Regions from separate parts of the Flavobacterium rhizophilum genome, predicted to be linked through region 1. Evidence: riboswitches for the same ligand, from Rfam matches in the RefSeq annotation. Region 1 holds a riboswitch; the other holds the start of a gene.
The links. Region 1 has a riboswitch for S-adenosylmethionine ahead of ABS768_RS08115 (trans-sulfuration enzyme family protein). Riboswitches for the same ligand answer to the same signal wherever they lie in the genome.
Positions count from the first base shown of each region.

Region 1 (12,850 bases):
AAAGCCTCAAGCTGTCGTTTGATAAAGTATATTTAGACTCAGTACCAAAATAAATATAATATGCATTTGACCCGTATTTGGAATTTTCAGCACTTATAAAATGGGGTTTCTCACTATGAAATCCATATTTATCTTCAAAAATACTGTCAGTAAAAAACTCAAAACCTCTATTGTTAGCAAACTGGTTTGTAGTATCTATCGAGCTCCAAGTACCCAAAATAATATTTTGGGGCGTAAGTGTTTTTTCTTTTTGACAGGAAACTGATAAAATTGCAAATAAGAATAGTAAGGCGTATCTCATAAGTAAGGGTTTATTGCTTTATCAGCCTTCCGGTTTTGGATTTATCAGAAGATGACACCACATAGTTATATACTCCAAACGATAAACCACGTAACGATATTACTTGATTAGCAATGACTTCGTGCTGTAAAACAACCTGTCCTAAACTGTTATAAACTGTAACCGAAGCCTCATTCACATCATCCGGAAGAGCTATATAAAATACATCTTTTGTAGGGTTAGGGTATACTACAAAATCTTTTTTGGAAAGCTCCTGTACAGACAGTTCGTTTAATGCCAAAGCAAAATTAGGTATCCCATAACCGTAGTCATAATCCGGATTATCAAACCTGTCTGCTGAGCCCTTTATAAGATCCATAATCTCAGTATTGGTTTTATCAGGTAATGCCTGCCATAAACAGGCTACTAAACCTGCTGTGATAGGACTTGCAAACGATGTCCCGTTACCAAAACTTATCTCACCATCGGTTTTAGAGTAAATAGCAGCCACCCCCATTGCCATAACATCGGGCTTCAGCCTTCCGTCAAACGTTGGGCCTATACTGCTAAAGCTACCTCTTTGCTCTTCATAATTAACCGCACCAACGGTAAGTACATTGGCTGCATCGGCAGGAACCTCAACATAAGGTTTTTCGGTACTGCCTGTATTTCCGGCAGCATTTACACAAATCATACCACGAGTAAAAGCAATATTAGCTCCACGTGTTATAAATGCGGTTTGACCATCAAGGTCATCATACGTATAATCGTAATTGGGATTATCAAAATCATAATACCCCAGTGAGGTATTAATTACATCTACTCCAAGGCTGTCGGCCATTTCGGCTGCCTCTACCCAGTAAGATTCCTCCACAGGATTTTCAGATGTGGTATCTTCCGTTACAAAAAGGTAGTAAGAAGCATCAGGTGCTGTACCTACAAGCGCTCCTTCAACATAACCTCCCATGGTAGAAAGCACAAAGGTTCCGTGCTGATTACCGGTATAAAAGTCATCTGTCCCGGCAACAAAATTATATCCTCCCAAAATACGATTGTTATTCAACAGGTTTTGAAATGGCTGTGCTGTATTAACTCCAGGGAATCCAGAATCCAGTACTGCTATTATCATACCTTCTCCGGTATAGTCCTGCTGATGTAGTACCTGACCGTTAAGCATTTGTATCTGGGTAGTACTCATGCCATAATCAAAATCAGCCTGAACATCCAGTGTCTTGTTTACCTGCTGCTGCCTTGAGGCTATTGCAGGCCTTCCGGGGTTGTTAAGTGATTTATCGGCATACTCTATACTATTAACAAATTCCAGTGAAGTTAGTGCAGTTATATCATTTAGCTCCCCCCTTACATGCAGTGCATTAAGCCATTTTGACTTTGCCATTACCGTTATTCCGGTAGCAGATGTTACTGCATTTATATATTCCTGATGGATGGGAACATCAAGCTCATCAAGCTCAATACCCTGTGCTGTCCTGCGATCTAATGCACGTTGAGATAGCATTTCAAGCGGATTTTCAAAGTAATAATCTGCATCAGGTTTATCGGTAAAATACACCCAGGCATCCTCCTGAGCACTACATACTGCAGTAAATATAAGTAACAGTAATAGGAACTGCTTTTTCATTTTTTTAAAATTTTAACCATTCTTCCTAAAAGAATATACGCCCTGTAGGAGTTTATGGTTTATTCTTAATACGATTTCATAGCGGAATCAAATATACAAAAGATGCCTGCAAAAACTGAAAAGATAGTACTTTTGCCAAAATTCTTTTAACAATGTTATACCTCATTTTAAGTATTATATGCAGCGTTACCGTTGGTGTACTGTTTAAAACTGCAAAAAAATACCCTGTAAACATTAGCCAGATTGTAGCCTGGAACTATGTGTTTGCCGTAGGACTGTGCTATCAGTTTTTTAAACCCGATATGAGTACTGTAGATAGTAATGCCACATGGTATATTTATATTCCGCTAGCGGTACTGCTACCCTCTATATTTATATTTTTGGCACTATCTATTAAGCACATGGGGATTGTAAAAACCGATGCTGCCCAACGTCTGTCACTATTTATACCGATACTGGCAGCCTACTTTATTTTTAAGGAGAGTTTTACTACTTATAAAATTATAGGCCTGCTTGTAGGTTTCCCTGCTATAGCTTTGATACTTTCCAAAAAAGATGATAATAATGCCTCAAAGTGGTTTTATCCGGCTATCGTATTACTGGGGTTTGGCGTTATAGATATACTGTTTAAACAGATAGTCCTGCACAATACCATGCCTTACACCACATCGCTTTTTATAGTATTTTGCGGAGCTTTAGCAGTGGCATGGCTGTATGTATTTTTTAAACTGATTGTGAGTAAAGAAAAACTAGGTCTTATAAATTTGGCTTTCGGTGCACTGGTTGGGATTTTCAACTTCTGTAATATTCTTTTTTACCTAAAAGCGCATAAGGTATTTTCTGAAAATCCGTCGACTGTTTTTGCCGGAATGAATATGGGTGTAATTGTACTGGGCAGCCTTGTGGGGATTTTATTTTTTAAAGAAAAGATGTCAAAACTTAATTATGCGGGACTCATTTTAGCACTTTTTGCAATTATTTTTATAACACTGTCTCAGGTTCAGGCTCACTAAAAGCAAAAAAACACCAAATTCAAATGTTTGATTTTCAGTTAAATAAAAAATATTTTAAATTTTGTTTGGAAATTAAAATGATTGTACTTTAAATTTGCAGCAAGTTCTTTAGAAAATAATTCTTATCCAGAAAGACCGAGGGATTTGACCCTATGACGTCTTGGCAACCTGTTCATTAATTTGAATAAGGTGCCACATTCAACCACATGCAAATGTGGAAAGATAAGTTTAGAAATACGTAGATAATACTTCAATATATTATGTGCCTTTCTGACTTATCGGAAAGGCATTTTTTGTTTATGCACTTTCCGATAGACTGGTTTAGAATGTTTTTTAACAGGATTAAAAAAATTGTCAAATATTCTAAACAGCAAAAAAATGAGAGAGCAAACTTTAATTCTAAACAGCATTCCGGTAGATGAACTAACAGGATCAATCGCTACCCCAATTTACCAAACTTCAACATTTGTACAGGACGCACCGGGCGTTCACAAAGGTTACGACTATTCTCGCAGTAACAACCCTACGCGTAAGGTTCTTGAAGACTGTATTGCAGCACTTGAAAACGGTCACGGTGGTTTTGCTTTTGCAAGCGGACTGGCAGCTATCGACTCGGTTATAAAACTTCTTGAAGCAGGAGACGAGGTTATAGCAGTAGATGATATTTATGGAGGAGCTTTCCGCCTGTTCACTCACGTGTACCAAAAATTCGGGATCAAAATTAACTATGTAGATTCTACAAACGCTCAAAACGTAGCCGATGCGGTAACCGAGAAAACAAAACTCATCTGGATTGAGTCGCCTACAAACCCTACCCTTAAAGTATCGGATATACGTACTATCGCAAAAACAGCAAAAGAAAACAACATACTACTTTGCGTAGATAATACTTTTGCATCGCCGGTTTCTCAAAAACCTATCGATCTGGGTGCAGATATCGTTATTCACAGTGCAACTAAATACATTGCAGGTCACAGTGACCTGATTGCGGGTCTTGTGGTAACTTCTACACAGGAACTAAGCGAGAAAATCAAATTTATACAAAATGCATCGGGTGCTATTTTAGGACCATTTGACAGCTGGTTAGTAATCCGCGGTATTGAAACGCTTACCCTTAGAGTAAGACAACATGCTGAAAACGCTCAGAAAATTGCTGAGTACTTACAGGAAGAAAAACTAATCAAAAATGTTTACTACCCTGGCCTTAAAACACACCACAACCACGAGATTGCTAAAAGTCAGCAAAAATACTTTGGAGGCGTAGTCGCTTTTGACCTTGTAATTGATGATAAAGAACTGGCTTCACAAATAGTATCGGGCACTAAACTGTTTAAACTGGCTGAAAGTCTTGGAGGAATTAAGAGCCTTTGCTGCCTGCCATGTGAAATGACACACAAGTCTATCCCTGCAGAAAAGAGATACAGCTCCGGTGTTACCGATAGCCTTATACGTCTTTCGGTAGGTCTTGAAGATGCTGATGATCTTATTGAAGACTTAAAACAGGCTATTGCTACTGCTGTTAAGGCTAATGCGGATAAAGTTAGCGTAACAGCTTAATTAAACATCTTATAAAAGAAGAAATACAAAATGTCAAGAAAAAATTTAAATATAGGATTATTCGGTTTTGGTTGTGTAGGCTACGGCTTATATGAAGTGTTGGAAAAAACTCCGGGACTGAAAGCAAACATCAAAAACATTTGTGTTAAGGACAAAAACAAAGCTCGTCAAATAAGTGCCGAAAACTTTACCTATGACAAAAACGACATTCTTAACGACGAAGACATCAATGTAGTGGTAGAACTTATAGATGATGCCGATGCTGCTTTTGAAATTGTAGCAGCTGCCCTTAAAAAAGGGAAAGCTGTGGTATCTGCCAACAAAAAGATGGTTGCCGAACATTTTACCGAACTACTGGAACTACAGCGTGAATACAACGTGCCGCTTTTATATGAAGCTGCCTGCTGTGCCAGTATGCCCATAATCAGAAACCTTGAGGAGTACTATGACAACGATCTTTTAGAATCTATAGAAGGGATTGTTAACGGCTCTACCAACTATATACTTACCAAAACTTTTGCAGAAAACCTTTCGTATGAGTCTGCCCTTAAACAGGCTCAGGACAACGGTTATGCCGAAAGTAACCCTATTCTTGACACTGGGGGCTTTGATGCCAAGTACAAATTGCTAATATTATTAGCACATTCATTTGGTTACATTGCAAATCCTAACGACATATATAATATAGGTATAGATAACATTGGCGAACTGGAGCTTAAATATGCCCGTGAAAAAGGACTTAAAATTAAGCTGGTTGCTCAGGCATTCAAAACACCACAGGGTACCCTTTCGGCTTTTGTTATCCCTAAATTCGTAGGTAGCGATGACCGTTTGTTTACTGTAGACGATGTATTTAACGGAGTGCTAACCAAAACCAGCTTTGCCGATACCCATTTCTTTGTGGGGCGTGGTGCAGGTGCACATCCTACAGCCTCTGCTGTGCTGTCAGACATCTCTGCATTAAGCTACGATTACCGTTACGAATACAAAAAAATATACCAGGAAGAAAACCTGTTGCTTAGCAATGAGGTTACGCTTAAGGTACTGCTTCGCCATAAAAAAGAAGAGGCAGAAAGCTTAAAAGAATATTTTGACACTATTGAGGAGTCATATGCAAATCATGATTCCGGATACATAACAGGGAATATTTCCCTTGAAAATGTAAAAGCCCTGCACAGCGATAATCCTGCCGAAAGGTCTTTTATCTTATTAAATATTGAAAAAGAAAAAGAAACTCTTGCTCATGAATCTTTAATCGAAGCTAATTAATTAGTAGTTCTGATTATGTTTAGTTGAAAAGCCGTATCTGTTCCCGATACGGCTTTTCTGATTTAACCCTTTTCTTACCTCAAATAATAAGTTTTTACTTATTTTCGCCACGGCTGTTTTTACAGCAAACCAATCTTAAAGTGGAGTCCGGGAACCACTAAACAAACGGGGCATAATCCTGAAACGCCTTATAAGTAGGGACAATTTATTTTTATGAACTCAAACTTTTTTGAAACAAACAGTTACTTTATCGACGAGAAAGTAAACTTTTTTAAATTTGAAAACTGCTACCGGATTTATAATGAACAGGGAGCAAACATTGGTAGTGTAAAGCAAAAACTAAGTACCGGTCAAAAATTTTTAAGACTATTACTTAAAAAGCCTATGCTACCATTTTTACTGGAAATCAGAGATTCTGAAGACAGGCTTCAGGCATCAATATCAAGAGGGTGGACTTTTTGGATGTCTAAAATAACAATAACCAACCCACACGGTAAAGTAGTAGGAACTGTAAAGCAAAAGTTTAAATTTTTTAAACCTACCTTCAATATTTTTGACGCTTCAGATTCCCAAATCGCAAAAATAAATGGCGACTGGAAAGCCTGGAACTTCCATATTACTGATCCTGGTGAAAACCAAATTGGTGCCATTAACAAAAAATGGAATGGTGCTATGAAAGAAATTTTCACATCGGCAGATAAATACAATGTAACCATACATCCTGAATTTGCTCAAAACGATAACAAAGTAGCTATACTTGCCGGAGCAATTACAATTGATATGGTGCTTAAAGAAAGTAAATAAATACCATAAAAAAATCCTGAGCAATGCTCAGGATTTTTTTATTAATGCTTTTTATACTCCTTTACCCCTGCCTTAATTTCAACCAGTATATCATTTTGTTCCGGCGGTACCGGGCATGAAAAACTATGGTTATAGGCACAGTACGGATTATAGGCTGTATTAAAATCTATAGTAAGCGTATTTCCTGCAGGAATTTTAAGATCTACATACCTGCCTCCTCCATAACTTCCGTTACCCGATGTCAAATCAGTAAACGGCAGGAAAAGATAATCATTATACTCTTCCATTTTCATCATATCCATACTCTGAAAAACGTCCAGCTTTACCTCTTTCCCTTTTAGTGTAAAATGCAGTTCGCCATACTTCCTGTAACGTGGTTTCCTGCTCGTAGTGGTTTGCATATAAAAAGGTTTTTCATTTGGTGTTACAACCAGTTTGGCCTCTACACAAAAATCAGTATCTATAGGATAAAAATCCAGCGATTTAAACGTCTTGATATCTTCTTTAGTAAGCGGAGACTCATCTGGGTTAGCATACTCCTTATTCATCTTTTCCTGAAAAGCCAAGGCGTTTTCCTTTGAGCACTCCTGTGCTTTTGCCATAAAGCTTAGTAGTAATATTCCGTAAATTATTATATTCCTCATTATCTTATTATTGGTTTTATACAAAAGTAACCAATAACTTAAAATATTTTTATCGGGCAGTTAATATTAAGGACTCATTCCTTTGTATATTTGTGCTAAATCATCCCATTTACATGTTTCTTAAAGCCTTTAAGCGCTATATCAATAACTTCAAAGGGTTTTCCCGGGAGATATGGATACTAACGCTAATTACGTTTATTAATCGCGCCGGTACTATGGTACTGCCTTTCCTCTCTAAATACCTTAAAGAAGACCTGTGCTTTTCATACGGTCAGGTAGGTTGGATAATGGTGTGTTTTGGAGTGGGATCTATGCTGGGATCATGGATTGGTGGTAAACTGTCAGACAGGATAGGCTTTTATAAAGTAATGGTATATAGCCTTTTTACAACGGGGCTTTTATTTTTCGGTTTACAGTATGTAACTTCCTTTGTTGGGTTGTGTTTTGCAATGTTTGGTATTATGGTAATTGCCGATACCTTTAGGCCTGCCATGTTTGTATCTCTTAATACCTACGCCAAGCCCGAAAACCGTACACGTGCACTGGCATTGGTAAGGCTTGCCATCAACCTTGGTTTTGCTGCAGGACCTGCCCTGGGCGGACTCATAATCACAAATATTGGCTACAAGGGATTGTTTTGGGCCGATGGGGCTTCGTGTATAATCTCTATATTACTATTCTATATACTGGTTAAGGAGAAGAAAAAAGTAAAAGAACAGGAATCGCTTGTAAAAGAAGATATAACAAAACACGTATCAGTTTTTAACGATGGTACTTTCCTTTTGTTCCTGTTTACCAGTTTTGCAACAGCACTTATATTTTTCCAGATGTTTACTACCCTACCGCTTTACCACGGGGAAGTATACAACCTAACCGAATTTGAAACAGGACTTATTATGTCGTTTAACGGTACTATGGTATTTACCTTAGAGATGCCATTGGTGGGGTATATTGAAAGGAAAAACATATCTAAAATCAAAGTACTTTTATGGGGGTCAGTCTTTTTTGCCCTTGCCTTCTTTACCCTTTTAATTAATGTTTGGATAGGAGTACTCTTATTAAGTGTAATATTCATTACACTTGGAGAGATGCTGTGCTTCCCGTTTGCCAATTCGTTTGCTATGAGCCGTGCTCCCCGTGGTCACGAAGGGCGTTACATGGCACTATATACCATGACATTTAGTGTAGCCCATATATTCAGCTCCAAAGTAGGAATGCTTAATATTTCTTTATTTGGTTATAATACCAACTGGGCTGTTATGGGATTTTTAGGCCTGCTCTCTGCAGGGGCTATTCTACTAGTACAAAAGCGTTTAAAAGAAGAGTCACACGCTTAGCATAAACTTTTAAGGTATCTTTACACAATAAAAAACTATCGTTTTAGTTATATAACTATAAAAATAGTTGGTAAACTAGAAAAATAGTTTTAGCTTTGGATTATTAATTAAAGATGCCATGCAAAAATTAACTAATAAAGAAGAAGAAGTAATGCAGATTTTATGGAAGCTGGAAAAAGCTTTTGTGAAAGATGTACTCTTAGAGGTAAAAGAAAGTAAACCTCATTACAATACCGTTTCCACCATAATAAGAAACCTGGAGGAAAAAGGTTATGTAGATCATATTGCCTATGGTAACACCTACCAGTACTACCCTACTGTATCTAAAGAAGATTACCGCACAGGCTATATGAGTAATGCTATTAAAAACTACTTTAATAACTCATATAAGGGTATGGTATCTTTCTTTGCCAAAGAAGAAAAGATAAGCGCTGAAGAGCTACGCGAAATACTGAAAATGATAGAGAAAGAAGAGTAACATGGAACAGTTTTTTGTATATATGGCCAAAGCTTCAGGATTAATCGCCCTGTTTTATGCTGCGTATCATATTTTTTTACGAAAAGAAACTTTCTTTGTTTCCAACCGCTGGTTTTTACTCTCGGGCTTAGGTACGGCATTAGCACTGCCATTGGTGTTCTTTAAAAAAATTGTCTGGACAAATACTCCCCACTTACAGGAAGTAAATGTTATCGATGCTAATCAGTTACAACAGCTACAGGAAGCCCCATTTGCACTAACAAATTCAATAACCTTTAGCTGGCCTAATCTGGTTTTTGGAGTATACATTGCGGGAGTACTGTTTTTAACCATAAAGCTACTATTTAACATCATACAGTTAAAACAGGTAATTAAAAATCAATCTGTTGTAAAAGAAGGTCAATATACGCTAATAGACACCCAAAAGGTTAATGCACCATTTTCATTCTTTAATTATATAGTATACAACTCGGCCGTTTTGCAACCCAGTGAACTGGAAAGCATCATCTGCCATGAAAAAGTCCACAGCAGGCAATACCACTCGACAGATATGCTTATCGGTCAGTTAACAGCCATATTCTTTTGGTTCAACCCCATTGCATGGCTGTATAAAAGTTCGATCTCTCAAAATCTCGAGTTTATTGCCGATGCTGTTGCTACAAAACAAATAAACGACAGCACGGTTTACCAAAAAACATTACTGAAGGTTACACTTCAGTTACAATACATATCAATCACTAATAATTTTTATCAATCACTAATTAAAAAACGAATCGTTATGATGAACAAAAACAAATCCCGAAAAGCAAATGCAGTTAAATACTCATTAGTAATCCCTGCACTTGCAGCATTCATGCTACTTTTTCAGGTAAAAACCATTGCACAAAGTAAAGCTGTAAACAACGTTAGCAGCATTACGACTACTATACCGGCTACAGAAGCAGCTAAGGTTTTAATTTATGACATGTATGGTAAACAATGGTATGCCAACCAAACTGACGGTCAAAATAACATAACCGTTATTATTGATGGACGCAAAGTAAAAAACAACGATACAAACCTTAAACAAGGTATAGATATCGTAGCAGTAAATGTTTTAAAAGAAAAAAACACATTAGAGATAACTACTAAAAAAGCCAGTAAAAATGAAGCTTCGGGAAAAAGCTTCACTATTACTATAGACACTATGCCTGAGCTTAAATTTATGAGCTTTAACAAGTATAACGTAGAGCAACTAAAAAGCCTGGTTACACAGGAACTTAAAGAATTAAAATAAGAAACTCCCTAAAGTAAAATCCAAACAGGAATAACATGGAACAGTTTTTTACATATATGATAAAGGCTTCGGGATTAATCGCCCTGTTTTATGCCGCCTACCATATTTTTTTACGAAAAGAAACTTTCTTTGTTTCCAACCGCTGGTTTTTACTCTCGGGTTTAGGTACGGCATTAGCACTGCCATTTGTGTTCTTTAAAAAAGTTGTTTGGATAGACCCCGTCCCGCAACAGGAAGTACAAGTAATAGATGTTAGCCAGTTATTACAACTACAGGATAAAACACAACAGCTAGCACCTTCCTCTGTAAGCTTTAGCTTGCCTAATGTTATTTTGGGAATATATATGGCGGCTGTATCATTTTTAATCATAAGATTATTGTTGAATTTTTTATCGCTAAGACGGATAATAAAAAACCAGACCATAATAAAAGAAGGCCGGTACAAACTTATTGATACACCACGGGTAAATGCACCGTTCTCCTTCTTTAATTATATAGTATACAATTCGGCAGTATTGCAACCTAACGAACTGGAAAGCATTATTTCCCATGAAAAAGTCCACAGCAGGCAATACCATTCGGCAGATATGCTTATCGGTCAGTTAACAGCCATATTCTTTTGGTTCAATCCTTTTGCCTGGCTGTATAAAAGTTCGATTTCTCAAAATCTTGAGTTTATTGCCGATGCTGTTGCCACAAAACAAATAAGCGACAGCATGGCTTATCAAAAAACAATGCTGAAAATTACGCTTCAGCCGGAATACATATCAATCACCAATCATTTTTATCAATCACTAATCAAAAAACGAATCGTTATGTTAAACAAAAAGAAATCAGGAAAGGTAAACAGCTGGAAATATACTATAGTACTCCCTGTACTTATAGCCTTTATGATGCTATTCCAGATAAGGGTTATTGCACAGGAAAAAAGTACCGATAAGGCTGTGGAAGAAGTAAGCTATGAAAAGTTTAAAATGGCTCTTGAAATTACAAAAGATGCCACAGATAAAGAACTTGAAAAGGTAAAAGACCTGTTTAAAAAAGAGTTTGATGCAGAAGTTACCTTTAGCAACATAACCCGAAACAGTAACAATGAGATTACCGCAATTAAGGTTACAGTTAATAATGGTAGTCAGTCAAAAGTATACCAAACAAATAGCACGCAGCCTATAAACCGCTTTGAAATTGCTATAGAGAGTGACGAAAACACCGGCAATAAAATTGCGTTTAACACGCTGCCTGTAAACGATCAATACCAAAACTATGTTAACAGCTACTATCAGGACGAACCCGATATGATGGTTCCGCCTGCTCCTCCGGCACCACCTGCCCCTATAGCTCCAAATTCAATGATTGCTCCACCTGCCCCACCTGCTGCTCCGGGAATAAGTTATGGTAATCCTTCTTCACAAAACGGACTACAAATTATAAACAGTACCAATAAAGATGTACTGGTTATAGTAAACGGTGTAAAACAGCAAAAAGGCAGCACAGTAACCATACCACAGGGGCAAATTGTTAGTAATATAAATGTTATTACCGGCAAAGAAGCTAAAAAGAAATACGGGAGGGAAGCTAAAGACGGCGTACTGGAAGTAACTACACAAACAGGCGGAAGCTATGTTGTAAAAATGCCAAAAGGGGTTATACTGGACATGGACATGATTCAGGATTTCAACATAGACCCTATTAGCATGATGGATATTGAAGCTGTTGCCCAACTTGACGGCGAAATGGCCAAACGAGTAGAAGAACAGATGAAGCGCGTTGAGGAAATGAGTGAAGCTAACAGAAGTAGAATGAAAGTCGAAATTGAGAGAGGCATTGTTCAGCTACAAAGAGGTGAAGCTCAAATGGCCCGTGACAAAGAGAGGATTGAAAGAAGAATGATTCAAATAGAGGAAAGAAAAGAAGAACTAAAAGAAAGGCTTGAAAACCGTAGGGAACGCATTATAGAGAGAAATGGTGACATTGATAAAATGAAAGCTGAACAAAGAAAACAGATAGCGGAGGAAAGAAAGCAAATGCAGGAAATAAGAAAAGAAATGGAAGAATCCCGCAAAGAGATACAGGAAGCCAGAAAACTAATGCAGGAAGAACTCGAGAAAATAAATAATGAAAAAGAATAAATCTTTATTGTTAAAGTTAGTTAAGCAACAGTAATGATGGGGAATACAGTTTAGCTCTGTATTCCCTAAAAAACCAATCTAAAAAAAGACTGCCATGGAGAACCTTACCATCTATATGCTGAAAGCATCAGGGATAATTGCATTATTCTATATTGCCTATATACTGTTTTTAAAAAAAGAAACCTTTTTTACAGCTAACAGGTGGTTTTTACTCTCCGGACTCTTTACTGCTGTATTTTTACCCTTGCTTACCATTACAAAAACGGTAACTGTAGAGCGTACTTATACTCCTTCTCAAATACTATTAACTCCAACAGAAAATTATACCCCAGCAGTAGTCGAAGAAACTTTTAACATTAACTGGTATTATGTACTGGCAGGAATATATATACTCATATCAACCATATTGCTAATTCGTTTAGTG
Region 1 is NZ_JBELQB010000005.1:182,610-195,459, forward strand. Features, by position in the region: gene ABS768_RS08100 (hypothetical protein) at 1-301, opposite strand, end outside; gene ABS768_RS08105 (S8 family serine peptidase) at 312-1,919, opposite strand; gene ABS768_RS08110 (EamA family transporter) at 2,072-2,932, shown strand; SAM riboswitch class I at 3,052-3,161, shown strand; gene ABS768_RS08115 (trans-sulfuration enzyme family protein) at 3,311-4,489, shown strand; gene ABS768_RS08120 (homoserine dehydrogenase) at 4,520-5,758, shown strand; gene ABS768_RS08125 (LURP-one-related/scramblase family protein) at 5,972-6,562, shown strand; gene ABS768_RS08130 (DUF1684 domain-containing protein) at 6,604-7,206, opposite strand; gene ABS768_RS08135 (MDR family MFS transporter) at 7,320-8,543, shown strand; gene ABS768_RS08140 (BlaI/MecI/CopY family transcriptional regulator) at 8,662-9,021, shown strand; gene ABS768_RS08145 (M56 family metallopeptidase) at 9,023-10,297, shown strand; gene ABS768_RS08150 (M56 family metallopeptidase) at 10,333-12,426, shown strand; gene ABS768_RS08155 (M56 family metallopeptidase) at 12,521-12,850, shown strand, end outside.

Region 2 (12,850 bases), on a different contig from region 1:
GCATAACCAAACATCATACCTTGGTCACCGGCTCCCTGTTCTTCCTTAGTAAGCCTGTCTACCCCCTGGTTAATATCCTGAGACTGCTCGTGTATGGCAGATAATACACCACAGGAGTTAGCCTCAAACATATATTCGCTTTTTGTGTAGCCTATTTTCTTAATTACATCGCGTGCAATTTGCTGCACGTCAAGGTAAGTTTTTGATTTTACTTCACCTGCAAGTACAACCTGTCCTGTTGTAACAAGAGTTTCACAGGCTACTTTTGAATCGGCGTCAAAAGCCAGGAAGTTATCAATCAGCGCATCCGAAATCTGGTCAGCAATTTTATCAGGGTGCCCTTCGCTCACTGATTCTGACGTAAATAAATATGCCATAAAATGTTTACTAATTTATGTAATGAAAAACAGTGCTGAATGCGGCAAGTGCTAAAGGGAAGTGGTCCTGCTTTAGCATTTTTTATTGAGGTTGCAATCAGTACAAATCTTTCCTCTAATTTTTTCTCCTGCAAAGGTATAAAACCTATTTGGAATAAAAAAAACTGCTTAGGATTTTAATATTTTTAAAAGAGTTTTTTAACGCTGTTTGTTTAAATACGTAGTATTTAAGTGCCAGCTTATGTGTTTTTAAAATGTTAATTTTTACTTTAGGTATTGTTTATGTCAGGAATTGTTCGGATGTTTGTTGTTCAAAATCAGAGAAATGAAATTTATTATTTGCAATATGTCATACTTTACGTGGAAAATTTCCGCAGGGGTGACTGTTGACTAATTTTAAATTAAAATTATATATGACAAAAAGCCCCTGCCAACAGCAGGGGCTTTTTTATTTTAATTATTTGGCAATAACCGTTATAGGGCATGAAAGTTTTTAATTCGTTTACATCGTTTACCACAACCATTTGTAAGTTCATCTGTATCTCGTATACCTGGATGTGGAAGCCCTATGTATATTGCCAAAAGCGAACGACTTAAATATTTAGTTTTATAATTCAAGTGTAAGGTCCTTTTGGTAAACTCCAGGAGGACCTTTTTTTATTTCAATCATTCTCATTTAAAAATAACAATATTATGAACACAACATCTATTAACGTACTGGGGTATACAGGTAACAATAAGCAATTTGTAGTTAAAACACTTAATACCGATTTAAGGATAAGCGAGAACGAAAAGTTCCCTGAACTGCAGGGGCCTAATCCTTACGAATACATTTTGGCAGGATTTGCAGGTTGTATCAATTCACTGGGACAACTGGTAGCAGAAGAGCAGGGTATAGCGCTGAACTCATTACAGGTAGAAATTACAGGAAATTTCAATGCGGCTAAATATGAAGGCAGGAACACGAAAGAAAGAGCCGGTTTCAGTAAACTGGAAATTACCCTTAAACCGTCAACAAAAGCTTCTTTAATAGCTTTACAGCGATGGGTAAAAGAGATTCAGGCGCGAAGCCCTGTGTATGATAACCTGGTCAACACTACACCTGTCGACCTCATACTCTACAAGGAATACCATTACTAATCGCGTAATGGTTTGATATAAAATATTTTAAGTTGTTTTTGTTTGTTTGTGAAGAATTGGTCTTTCCCCTGCGCCATAACAGGGGGGAGTCCATTCTTAAAAAAGGAAAAAGTAAAAAAGAAAATGAATAACAGGATAAACATAGTGCTCTTCGGTATAGGAAACGTGGGGAGCGCGCTCATAAATAAGGTTTTAAAAGAAAGAAAAGGCCTTGCTTTGGATAATAAAATAGACCTTAGGTTTCCGGTGATTACTAACTCATCAGTAGCCTTTTTTGAAAAAGAGGGCGTGAACTTTTCATGGGAGGCCAACTTTATACAGTTTGGCATTCCGTTCAAAATGGAGGATGTATTGCACTACCTGCATGCTAATAATATTAGCAATCTGATTGCGGTTGATGCTTCGGGAGATGACAGCCTTCCGTTAGATTATACAAAGCTGCTTAAAAGCGGGTTTAATGTAGTATCGGTAAATAAAAATGCAACAGGGTTACCTGCATCTTTTAAAGATGAGGTTAAACTGGCAGCATCGGTACACGGGTTGGAAGCCCTTTTTATAGGTACTCCTAAAGACAGCAGAGGTGAAATAGTACAAAAGCTATATGAAGCTCTGGTAGAGGTTGCCGAAAAACAAAAGAAACTGGCGGCTTAATAAAATAGGGACTAATAATTCATTATCATGTGTGTTTAAAGGGCAGGCCTAAGGGCCTGTCTTTTTTCTTGAATTGAATGGACGTTGCTGTAACTGTTTTGGAATTATATACTTGCAATTCAGTATGCTATTTTTATTTGCATAATATTAATTTATTACATTACTTTGCAGGGTTCTTATACAAATTGATTTGTTATCACGAAAGGCAGAGGGAATAGACCCGATGAAGCCTTAGCAACCCTTTAATCTTTTAAAGAAGGTGCTAAATTCTACCGCAAGCGCGGATAGATAACACAAGGAAAATACTCCCGTATTTTCTCTCTCCACTTTTTTGATGACATATTGATATTATAACGGAACATTAATCCGAATATAAACTATTATGTCAAAAATACATCAGGCTCTTAACGAAAGGATACTTATACTGGATGGTGCTATGGGTACCATGCTGCAGCGGTATAATTTTACGGAAGAAGATTTTAGGGGCGAAAGATTTGCAGATTTTCCGCATCCGTTAAAAGGGAATAACGACCTTTTATCACTAACCCAGCCACAGGCTATAAGGGATATTCATGCCTTATACTTTGAAGCAGGGGCTGATATTGTGGAAACCAATACCTTCTCTGGCACTACCATCGGTATGGCCGATTACCACATGGAACATTTGGTATATGAGCTTAACTATGAATCAGCTAAAATTGCCCGTGAGGTTGCCGATGAATATACTGCCAAAAATCCTGATAAGCCCCGTTTTGTGGCAGGCTCTATAGGGCCTACAAACCGTACAGCAAGCATGTCGCCCGATGTGAACGATCCAGGATCCAGGGCTATTACTTTCGACCAACTCCTAATTGCTTATAAAGAACAGGTACGTGCCCTTATTGACGGGGGTAGTGACCTACTTTTGGTGGAAACCATTTTTGACACACTTAATGCTAAAGCTGCGCTTTTTGCTATAGAGGAAGTAAAAGAGGAATTAGGGCTGGATATACCTGTAATGGTAAGCGGTACAATTACCGATGCTTCGGGCAGGACACTATCAGGACAAACGGTTGAGGCATTTTTGATATCCATTTCACATATACCGCTGTTGAGTGTTGGTTTCAACTGTGCACTGGGTGCCGATCAGTTAAAACCATACCTGAAAAGACTGGCTCACAATACATCATTTAATGTATCGGCACACCCTAATGCGGGACTGCCAAATGCATTTGGGCAGTATGACCAGACAGCAGAGGAGATGCAGGTGCTTATTAAAGAGTATCTGGATGATAATCTGATTAATATTATAGGAGGATGCTGTGGTACAACACCAGAGCATATTAAGTTAATTGCAGAAGTCTCGGCAAACTATGAACCGAGGAAGTTGCCGGTTGTTAGCTAAGAAGAAACATGAAGGAGAATATTCAAAGATATTTAAAGCTGTCGGGGCTGGAGCCGTTAATCGTTACACCCGAGAGTAATTTTATAAATGTAGGGGAACGTACTAATGTTACGGGATCCCGGAAATTCCTGCGTCTTATAAAGGATGAAAAATATGAAGAGGCGTTAGATATTGCCCGTGCCCAGGTTGAGGGTGGTGCCCAGATTATAGATATTAATATGGACGAAGGAATGTTGGACGGCGTTAGTGCCATGACAACATTTCTTAACCTTATAGCATCTGAACCTGATATTGCCCGTGTGCCTATTATGATAGACAGCTCCAAATGGGAGATTATAGAGGCAGGGCTTAAGGTGGTGCAGGGTAAAAGTGTGGTAAACTCCATCAGCCTTAAAGAGGGTGAGGAACTGTTTATTGAACACGCTAAAAAAGTAAAACGCTATGGTGCTGCCGTAATTGTAATGGCTTTTGATGAGGTAGGTCAGGCTGATAACTACCAAAGGCGTATTGATATCTGTAAACGATCATACGATATACTGGTTGATAAGGTGAATTTTCCTCCGGAAGACATCATTTTTGACCCGAACATTTTCCCTGTGGCTACCGGTATGGAGGAGCACCGCAAAAATGCGATTGACTTTTTCCGGGCAGCACAGTGGATACGGCAAAATCTGCCTTATGCCCATGTAAGTGGAGGAGTGAGTAATGTATCATTCTCTTTTAGGGGCAACGATAAGGTAAGGGAGGCAATGCACTCGGCGTTTTTATACCATGCCATTAAGCATGGTATGGATATGGGAATTGTGAATCCTGAAATGCTGGAGGTATATGATGAAATCGATGCGGCCCTTTTAGAGCACGTGGAAGATGTACTGCTTGATCGTAGGGACGATGCCACCGAGCGTCTTTTGGCTTTTGCCGAAAATGTAAAAGGCGATGCTAAGTCGGGAGAGAAGCAGGTGCAGGAATGGCGCTCGCTTCCGTTGCAGGAAAGAATTACCCATGCTCTTGTTAAAGGAATAGATGAATTTATAGAAGCCGATGTGGAAGAAGCACGCCTTTCTGCTGTAAAACCTATTGAGGTTATTGAGATAAACCTAATGGCAGGTATGAATGTGGTGGGCGACTTGTTTGGTAGTGGTAAAATGTTCCTGCCACAGGTGGTTAAGTCGGCACGTGTAATGAAAAAAGCAGTGGCATACCTACTGCCTTTTATCGAAGAAGGTAAAGGCAAGGGGACATCGGCCGGTAAGGTTTTGATGGCAACCGTAAAAGGAGATGTGCACGACATTGGTAAAAATATAGTATCGGTAGTATTGGGGTGTAACAATTTTGAGATTATAGACCTTGGGGTAATGGTGCCGCCGGAAAGGATTATTGAAACCGCCATAAAAGAAGAGGTGGATATTATAGGTTTGAGCGGACTGATAACTCCGTCACTTGATGAAATGGTGTATCTGGCAAAAGAACTGGATAAACTGAATATAAGTATTCCTATCATGATAGGCGGAGCCACAACATCAAGGGCACATACAGCAGTAAAGATAGCGCCTGAATATAGGGAAACAGTAGTGCATGTTAACGATGCTTCGAGGGCTGTAACCGTAGCCGGAAACCTTATTAATACAGGTACAAAAACCGAATATTCCAAAACTATAAGGGAAGAGTATGATAAGCTTAGGGAAGGCTACTTAAACCGTTCGCGCGATAAGGATTTTCTGTCTATAACCGATGCAAGAGCAAATAAGCTTCAGTTGGATTGGGAGAACTACACTGCCTATAAACCAAGGAAAACAGGTATACATACCATTTCACCTTCGTTAAAGGAGTTGGTGACTTATATTGACTGGACACCTTTTTTCCGTACATGGGACCTGCATGGTAAGTACCCCGATATACTTACAGATGAGGTAGTAGGGGAACAGGCAGTAGTCCTGTTTGATGATGCTAAAAAAATGCTGGCCTCTATTATTGATGAAAACTGGATGGAAGCAAAAGGGGTATACGGAATATTTCCGGCAAATCAGGTGAATGACGATGATGTTGTCGTGTATGACGAAAACGGAAACGAACTGGTTACGTTCCTTACGCTAAGGCAGCAGTCGCAAAAAACCAAAGGAGCACCAAACATTGCCCTGTCTGATTTTGTTTGCCCTAAAGAAACAGGTAAAACAGATTATATGGGTGCGTTTTGTGTAACTACCGGTTTTGGTGTGGATGAAAAAGCTACCGAATTTGAAAAGAATCATGACGATTACAACTCCATAATGGTTAAGGCACTGGGCGACCGTTTTGCAGAGGCCTTTGCCGAGTACCTGCATGAAAAGGTTAGGAAGGAATTTTGGGGATATGCCTCTAATGAAGACCTGAGTAATGAGGCACTTATAAAAGAAGAATATAAAGGTATACGCCCGGCACCGGGATATCCTGCCTGCCCGGATCACTTAGAGAAAACAACAATCTGGGAATTGCTGGATGTAGAGAAAAATACGGGTGTAACACTAACCGAAAGTCTTGCTATGTGGCCTGCCTCATCGGTATCGGGGTATTATTTCGGGAATTCTGAAAGTAAGTACTTCGGACTTGGAAAAATTAAACAGGACCAGGTGGAGGATTATGCCAAAAGAAGAAATATAACTATTGATGAAGCCATAAAATGGCTTAACCCAAATATTGCAGATTAAATGAAAGTTACTGAACATATAGAAAATGCAAACGGCAAAACATTGTTCTCTTTCGAGATACTACCTCCGTTAAAGGGACAAAACATACAGTCTATTTTTGATAGTATCGATCCGTTAATGGAATTCAATCCACCTTTTATAGATGTGACCTACCACAGGGAAGAGTATACCTATAAAGAGTTGGCAAACGGACTTTTGGAAAAAAAGGTAGTTAAAAAGCGTCCCGGTACAGTAGGGATATGTTCGGCTATACAAAATAAGTATGGGGTAGATGCTATTCCGCACATTCTTTGCGGTGGTTTTACCAAAGAAGATACCGAGAACTTTTTAATTGACCTTGACTTTTTAGGGATAGACAATGTAGTAGCCTTAAGGGGAGATGCAGTAAAAAGCGAAATTTATTTTAAGCCGGAAAAAGAGGGTAATCAATATGCCAGTGAACTGGTATCACAAATTGTGAATCTTAATAAAGGGATTTACCTGGATGACGATTTGCAAAACACATCGGCAACAGATTTTTGTATCGGGGTGGCAGGGTATCCTGAAAAACACATGGAGGCACCTAGCCTTGATAGTGATATTTATTTCCTTAAGCAAAAAATAAAAAATGGGGCATCATACATAGTAACCCAGATGTTTTTTGACAATAAGAAGTTTTTTGATTTTGTAGACAAATGCAGGAAAGAGGGTGTTACCGTTCCTATCATTCCGGGGTTAAAGCCGCTGTCTACAAAAAAACAGCTTAACCAGGTGCCACACCGCTTTAAGGTAGATCTTCCGGATGAACTTATTATGGAAGTAGTAAAGGCAAAAGATAACGATGCCGTTAGGCAAATAGGTATAGAGTGGTGTATTGCCCAAAGTAAGGAGCTGGTAAAAGCAGGTATACCTGTGTTACATTACTATTCTATGGGCAAGTCAGATAATATTAAGGCTATTGGTAAGGAAGTTTTTTAAACTTACTTCTTGGTCATTTCCCTGAAAACAGACTCCAGGTTTCTGTTTTTCAAATTAAGTTGTAACGTCTTGATGCCGTTATTTTGTGCAAAGTCAAAAATTACAGGGCGCATGTCTTTATCCGTACTGAACGTAAGTTCCCATATGTGTCCCTGTATGTTTTTGGCGATTGTAAGGTTGTCAAGTGTTTTTAGCTTTGCCTCTTCTACGGCAGTATCAAACTCCACCTCGATTATTTGCTGAGAATCCTGTACAAGGTTGTTCAGTTTTTTGTCGGTTACAATTTCTCCTTTATTAATAATGATAACGCGATCGCAAATGGCTTCCACTTCCTGCATAATATGTGTAGAGAGGAAAACGGTTTTATCTTTACCTATATTCTTTATAAGATCACGTATCTCTACGAGTTGGTTTGGGTCAAGCCCGGTTGTAGGTTCATCCAGTATAAGTACCTCAGGGTCGTGAAGTAATGCAGTAGCCAGTCCTACACGCTGACGGTACCCTTTGGAAAGCGAACCTATTTTTTTGTGTGCTTCCGGGGTAAGTCCGGTAAGCTGTATTACTTCCTCAATACGGGATTTAGCAACTTTATAAACATCGGCATTAAAAGCCAGATATTCCCTAACATACAGGTCAAGGTAAAGCGGGTTGTGCTCCGGTAGGTAACCTACCGATTTTTGTACCGCTTTCTCTTCGGTAGTAACATCATGTCCGTTTACACTTGCTGTACCTTCATCGGCAATAAGATAAGTGGTAAGGATTTTCATTAATGTAGATTTTCCGGCACCGTTAGGACCTAAGAAACCAACAATTTCTCCTTTTTTTACTGAAAATGAAACAGCATTAAGCGCTTTTTGTTCGCCGTAGCTTTTAGAAATACCCTTAACCTCGATTGACATATGTTGTGATTTTGAACAAAAGTACTAAGAAAAATAAATGTTGGGTATATAAGCTGTTAATTTTATGAAATTGTGTCATGCACTTGTTTAACCCTTATATACTTAGTATTTATAACGGGTAAATGCATTAAATTTGTATCCGGATGCAAAAAATGGAAAATAATATTGAAGTTAGAAGGTGGCTGGAAGATTTTAATCTTTCGCACCCGTTAGTTATAGCAGGCCCCTGCAGTGCAGAAACAGAGGAGCAGGTACTGGATATTGCAAAGCAGTTAAAACAATCGGACGTTACAATATACCGTGCCGGGATATGGAAACCACGTACCAGGCCGGGAGGTTTTGAAGGTGTAGGTGCCATAGGACTTAAGTGGCTGCAAAAGGCTAAGGAAGAAACCGGACTGCTGATGGCTGTTGAGGTGGCAAATGCCCACCATGTACAACTGGCACTGGAACATGATATAGATGTACTTTGGATAGGTGCCCGTACTACAGTTAACCCTTTTGCAGTTCAGGAAATTGCCGATGCGCTTGCAGGTACCAATAAGATTGTTTTGGTGAAAAATCCTGTGAATCCTGATTTAGCCCTTTGGATTGGCGGCATTGAAAGATTGTACAATGCCGGTATTGAAAAACTGGGGGTAATACACAGGGGATTCTCTACTTATGAGAAAACGAAATACAGGAACATACCGGAATGGCAGCTTGCGATAGAGCTTCATGAAAGATTTCCTAACCTGCCTATTATCTGTGATCCTTCACATATAACAGGTAAGCGGGATATGATTCAGCAGGTGTCACAACAGGCACTTGATCTTAATTATGACGGATTGATGATTGAAACCCATAATAATCCGGATAATGCCTGGAGCGATGCAGCGCAGCAGGTAACACCTGCTGCGCTTAAACAGATATTGAAAAATCTTGTGGTGCGCCATAAATCGGTAGAGGGGGATGCCTTTAATGATAAACTTGAGAAATTAAGGCTTCGCATTGATGAGTATGATACAAAACTGATAGAAATATTAGGTAACCGTATGCGTATTGCTGATGAAATTGGTGTTATTAAAAAAGAAAATAATGTAGCCATACTTCAAAACCGCCGTTGGAAAGCCATATTGGAAAAGATGAAAGCGGGCGGTAAGGAAGAAAGCCTGAGTGAAGAATTTATTCTTCAGCTTTTCAGGGCAATTCATCAGGAAAGCATCAATCATCAGCAAAACATTATTAATAAGGAAGAATAGCAAAACTCATGGGTTTAAAATAATTATCTTTGCCGAATGACAGGACTTGTTTATAAATCTACCGGAAGCTGGTATACCGTTAAAACGGAAGCCGGCGACTTTTATGAATGCCGTATTAAGGGTAAATTCCGTATTAAGGGAATTAAGAGTACTAACCCTGTAGCGGTAGGCGATGTGGTGGATTTTGAACTTGATGAGACTTCAGATGATACTACAGGTACCATTAATAACATCCACGAACGTAAGAATTATATCATTCGTAAATCGGTAAACCTTTCAAAGCAGGTACACATTATAGCTTCTAATATTGATAAGCTTTTCCTGTTGGTGACCATAAATAACCCTGTTACCACTACCAGTTTTATAGATCGTTTTTTAGTAACGGCAGAGGCTTATGGTATTGAAGCAGTAATTGTTTTTAATAAGATTGATACTTTTACCGAAGAGATGCTGGACGAACAGCTTTATCTGCAATACATATACACTACTATAGGTTATAAATGTTTAAGAGTTTCGGCTACAGAAAACAAAGGCATTGATGAGCTTAAAGAATTGATGAAAGGCAACGTGAACATGTTCTCCGGTCATTCGGGAGTTGGAAAATCAACACTTATCAATAAGCTACAGCCTTCTCTAAATCTTAAAACAAAAGAAATATCTGAACAACACAGTCAGGGACAGCACACCACAACCTTTGCCGAAATGTTTGAGCTTGATTTTGATGCCAAAATAATAGATACTCCCGGTATAAGGGGCTTCGGGGTTGTGGATATGGAGAAGGATGAACTGGGGGATTATTTTCCGGAGTTCTTTGCTCTTAAGGATCAGTGTAAGTTTAATAACTGCCTGCATAAAGATGAACCTCATTGTGCCGTTAAAGATGCTCTTGAAAATGATGAGATATCATGGTCACGTTATAAGAGTTACCTGCAAATGTTGGATGGTGAAGACGAGAATTACAGAACCGATATTTACGGCGATGGCCGTAACAGTGATAATCAGGAGTAATGAGAGTAGTAATACAAAGAGTAAACGAAGCATCTGTAACCATAGAGGGCAGAAAAACTGCCGATATTCAAAAAGGACTTTTAATACTTGTAGGTATTGAGGACGCAGACACTAATGAAGATATAAACTGGTTGTGTGCCAAAATAGCAAAGCTCAGAATTTTTGAAGATGATAACGGAGTGATGAACCTAAGTGTTACCGAAGCGGATGGCGATATCATTGTGGTAAGTCAGTTTACCCTGCATGCGGCTACCAAAAAAGGAAATCGCCCATCGTACATAAAAGCGGCAAAGCCAGATGTAGCAATTCCGCTGTACGAAACCTTTGTCAAAACACTACAACAGGAAACAGGTAAGGCTATTCAAACGGGTGAATTTGGTGCCGATATGAAGGTAGCGCTTATAAATGACGGACCTGTTACTATTTTGATTGATTCAAAAAACAAAGAATAATTTTCTGTTTTGTTAAAAACGGTTATTTTTGGATAAAAGTTTTAACAAAATGTTTTTAAGAATTTACACACCTTTACTGCTACTGTTCTTTTTTTATAATCTTAAAGCTCAGGAAAATCTTTCTGCATTTTCCATTCCGGCAGAGTTAAAAGAACATGCCAATGCCGTTGTGCGTTTAAATACTACAAATGTTGAGGTTTCGTCACGTAAATCCATGAAAGTTAGTGAGAAAAAAGTGATTACTTTTTTAAACGAAACAGGATTTGAAAGCGCCGGTTTTTATGAATATTTTTCTGATTCTGAAAAAGTTAAATCCTTACAGGCTGTAATATATAATGCGGCAGGGAGTGAGGTAAAGAAAATTAAGAAAAAAGATTTTAAAATGGCTTCGGTCTCTCAGGGTGCAGGTATTACAGATAATAAAGTGCTGTATCTTGATTATACTCCGGTACAATATCCTTTTACAGTGGTTTATGAAAGTGAAGTAGAAACTATAAATACAGCTTTTATCTCTCCATGGATTCCTGTAGAAGGGCTTTTCACTTCGGTAGAGAAGTCAGAATATACTATTACTTATGACCCCGGTCTTGGATTTAGATATAAGGAATATAGTACCGATGGTATTACAATAACTACAGAGGAGCAGGAAGGTCAGCTTAAATTGATATGTGAAAATGTTCCTGCGATCAAATCGGAGGCGTATACTCCATATTCTTCTATTATGCCAAAAGTAATGTTCTCGTTAACCAGTATCCACCTTGAAGGGGTAGACGGTGAGTTTTCAGACTGGGCTTCTTTTGGATCATGGTATTACAATAATTTGCTTGTGGGGACTGATGAACTTCCTGATGAGACTAAGGTGAAAATAAAAGAGTTAGTTGGTGCAGAAACCGATAGGTTAAAAAAAGCAAGAATAGTATATAAGTACGTTCAGGATAAAACCCGTTATGTTAGTATTCAGCTTGGTATTGGCGGATGGAGGCCTATGCTGGCTAAAGATGTAGACAGGTTGGGATATGGTGATTGTAAAGCACTTTCAAATTATACCAGGGCTTTATTAAAAGAGGTTGGGGTAGAGTCTTACTGTACAGTTATATACGGTGATCCCGGCAAAAGAGATATTACAGATGATTTTGTTTCTATGCAGGGTAATCATATGATACTCGCAATCCCGAACAATGACGAAATGATATGGCTTGAATGTACCAGTCAGGTTGTTCCGTTTGCATTTCAGGGTAATTTTACCGATGACAGAATGGCTTTGGTTATCAAGCCTGAAAAGGGAGAGTTAATGCGCACTCATGTTTATGAAAAGGAAGAGAATACTCAGTTTTTAAAAGGCAACTATACCCTTTCCGGTAACGGGAAAATAACAGGAAGTCTTACTGTAGTGTCAAAAGGTATACAATACAATAATAAGTACCATCTTGAGGGAAGTTCACAGGATGACCTGGATAAAGTTTACAAGTCCAGTTATTTTAGTAATATCAATAATCTTAAACTCAATAAAATCCAGCTTTCCAATAATCGCAAAGATGCTGAATTTACAGAAGAGTTGGAGCTTGAGGCAAACAGCTACGCAAGTCTAAGCGGGCAAAGATTAATATTTGCTGTTAATGCTTTTAACCAAAATGATAATGTACCGCAGCGCTACAGGAAGAGATATAATCCTTTTGAAATTCTACGAGGCTATTTTGATAGTGATGAGGTTGTTATAACCCTGCCTGAAGGGTATACTATAGAGGCTATGCCTAATCCTGTAGATATTAAAGAGAAATTTGGGGAGTACAAGGCAGAGTGTAATATTGTTGAGGGGAATAAGCTTATATATAAAAGGGCTCTTGTAATTAACAAAGGTATGTATGAAAAATCAGATTACGACCTGTACAGGCAGTTTAGGGAAAAAATAAGCCGTAATGATAATGCAAAAGTAGTACTACTAAAACAATAAAAGCACAAACCAAATCAAAACCAAACCTTACAATCATGAAGATTTTTAATTTTTTTATGCTCCTGTTTTTAACAGGTTATACTACCTATGCCCAAAAATATGAGCT
Region 2 is NZ_JBELQB010000004.1:292,883-305,732, forward strand. Features, by position in the region: gene metK (methionine adenosyltransferase) at 1-377, opposite strand, end outside; gene ABS768_RS07130 (OsmC family protein) at 1,071-1,517, shown strand; gene ABS768_RS07135 (hypothetical protein) at 1,641-2,168, shown strand; SAM riboswitch class I at 2,359-2,463, shown strand; gene ABS768_RS07140 (homocysteine S-methyltransferase family protein) at 2,551-3,552, shown strand; gene metH (methionine synthase) at 3,561-6,236, shown strand; gene metF (methylenetetrahydrofolate reductase [NAD(P)H]) at 6,237-7,193, shown strand; gene gldA (gliding motility-associated ABC transporter ATP-binding subunit GldA) at 7,196-8,092, opposite strand; gene ABS768_RS07160 (chorismate mutase) at 8,245-9,333, shown strand; gene rsgA (ribosome small subunit-dependent GTPase A) at 9,370-10,341, shown strand; gene dtd (D-aminoacyl-tRNA deacylase) at 10,341-10,793, shown strand; gene ABS768_RS07175 (DUF3857 domain-containing protein) at 10,843-12,744, shown strand; gene ABS768_RS07180 (DUF3857 and transglutaminase domain-containing protein) at 12,780-12,850, shown strand, end outside.
Region 2: linked by a shared signal. The riboswitch ahead of ABS768_RS07140 (homocysteine S-methyltransferase family protein) and the one ahead of ABS768_RS08115 (trans-sulfuration enzyme family protein) in region 1 are both predicted to bind S-adenosylmethionine.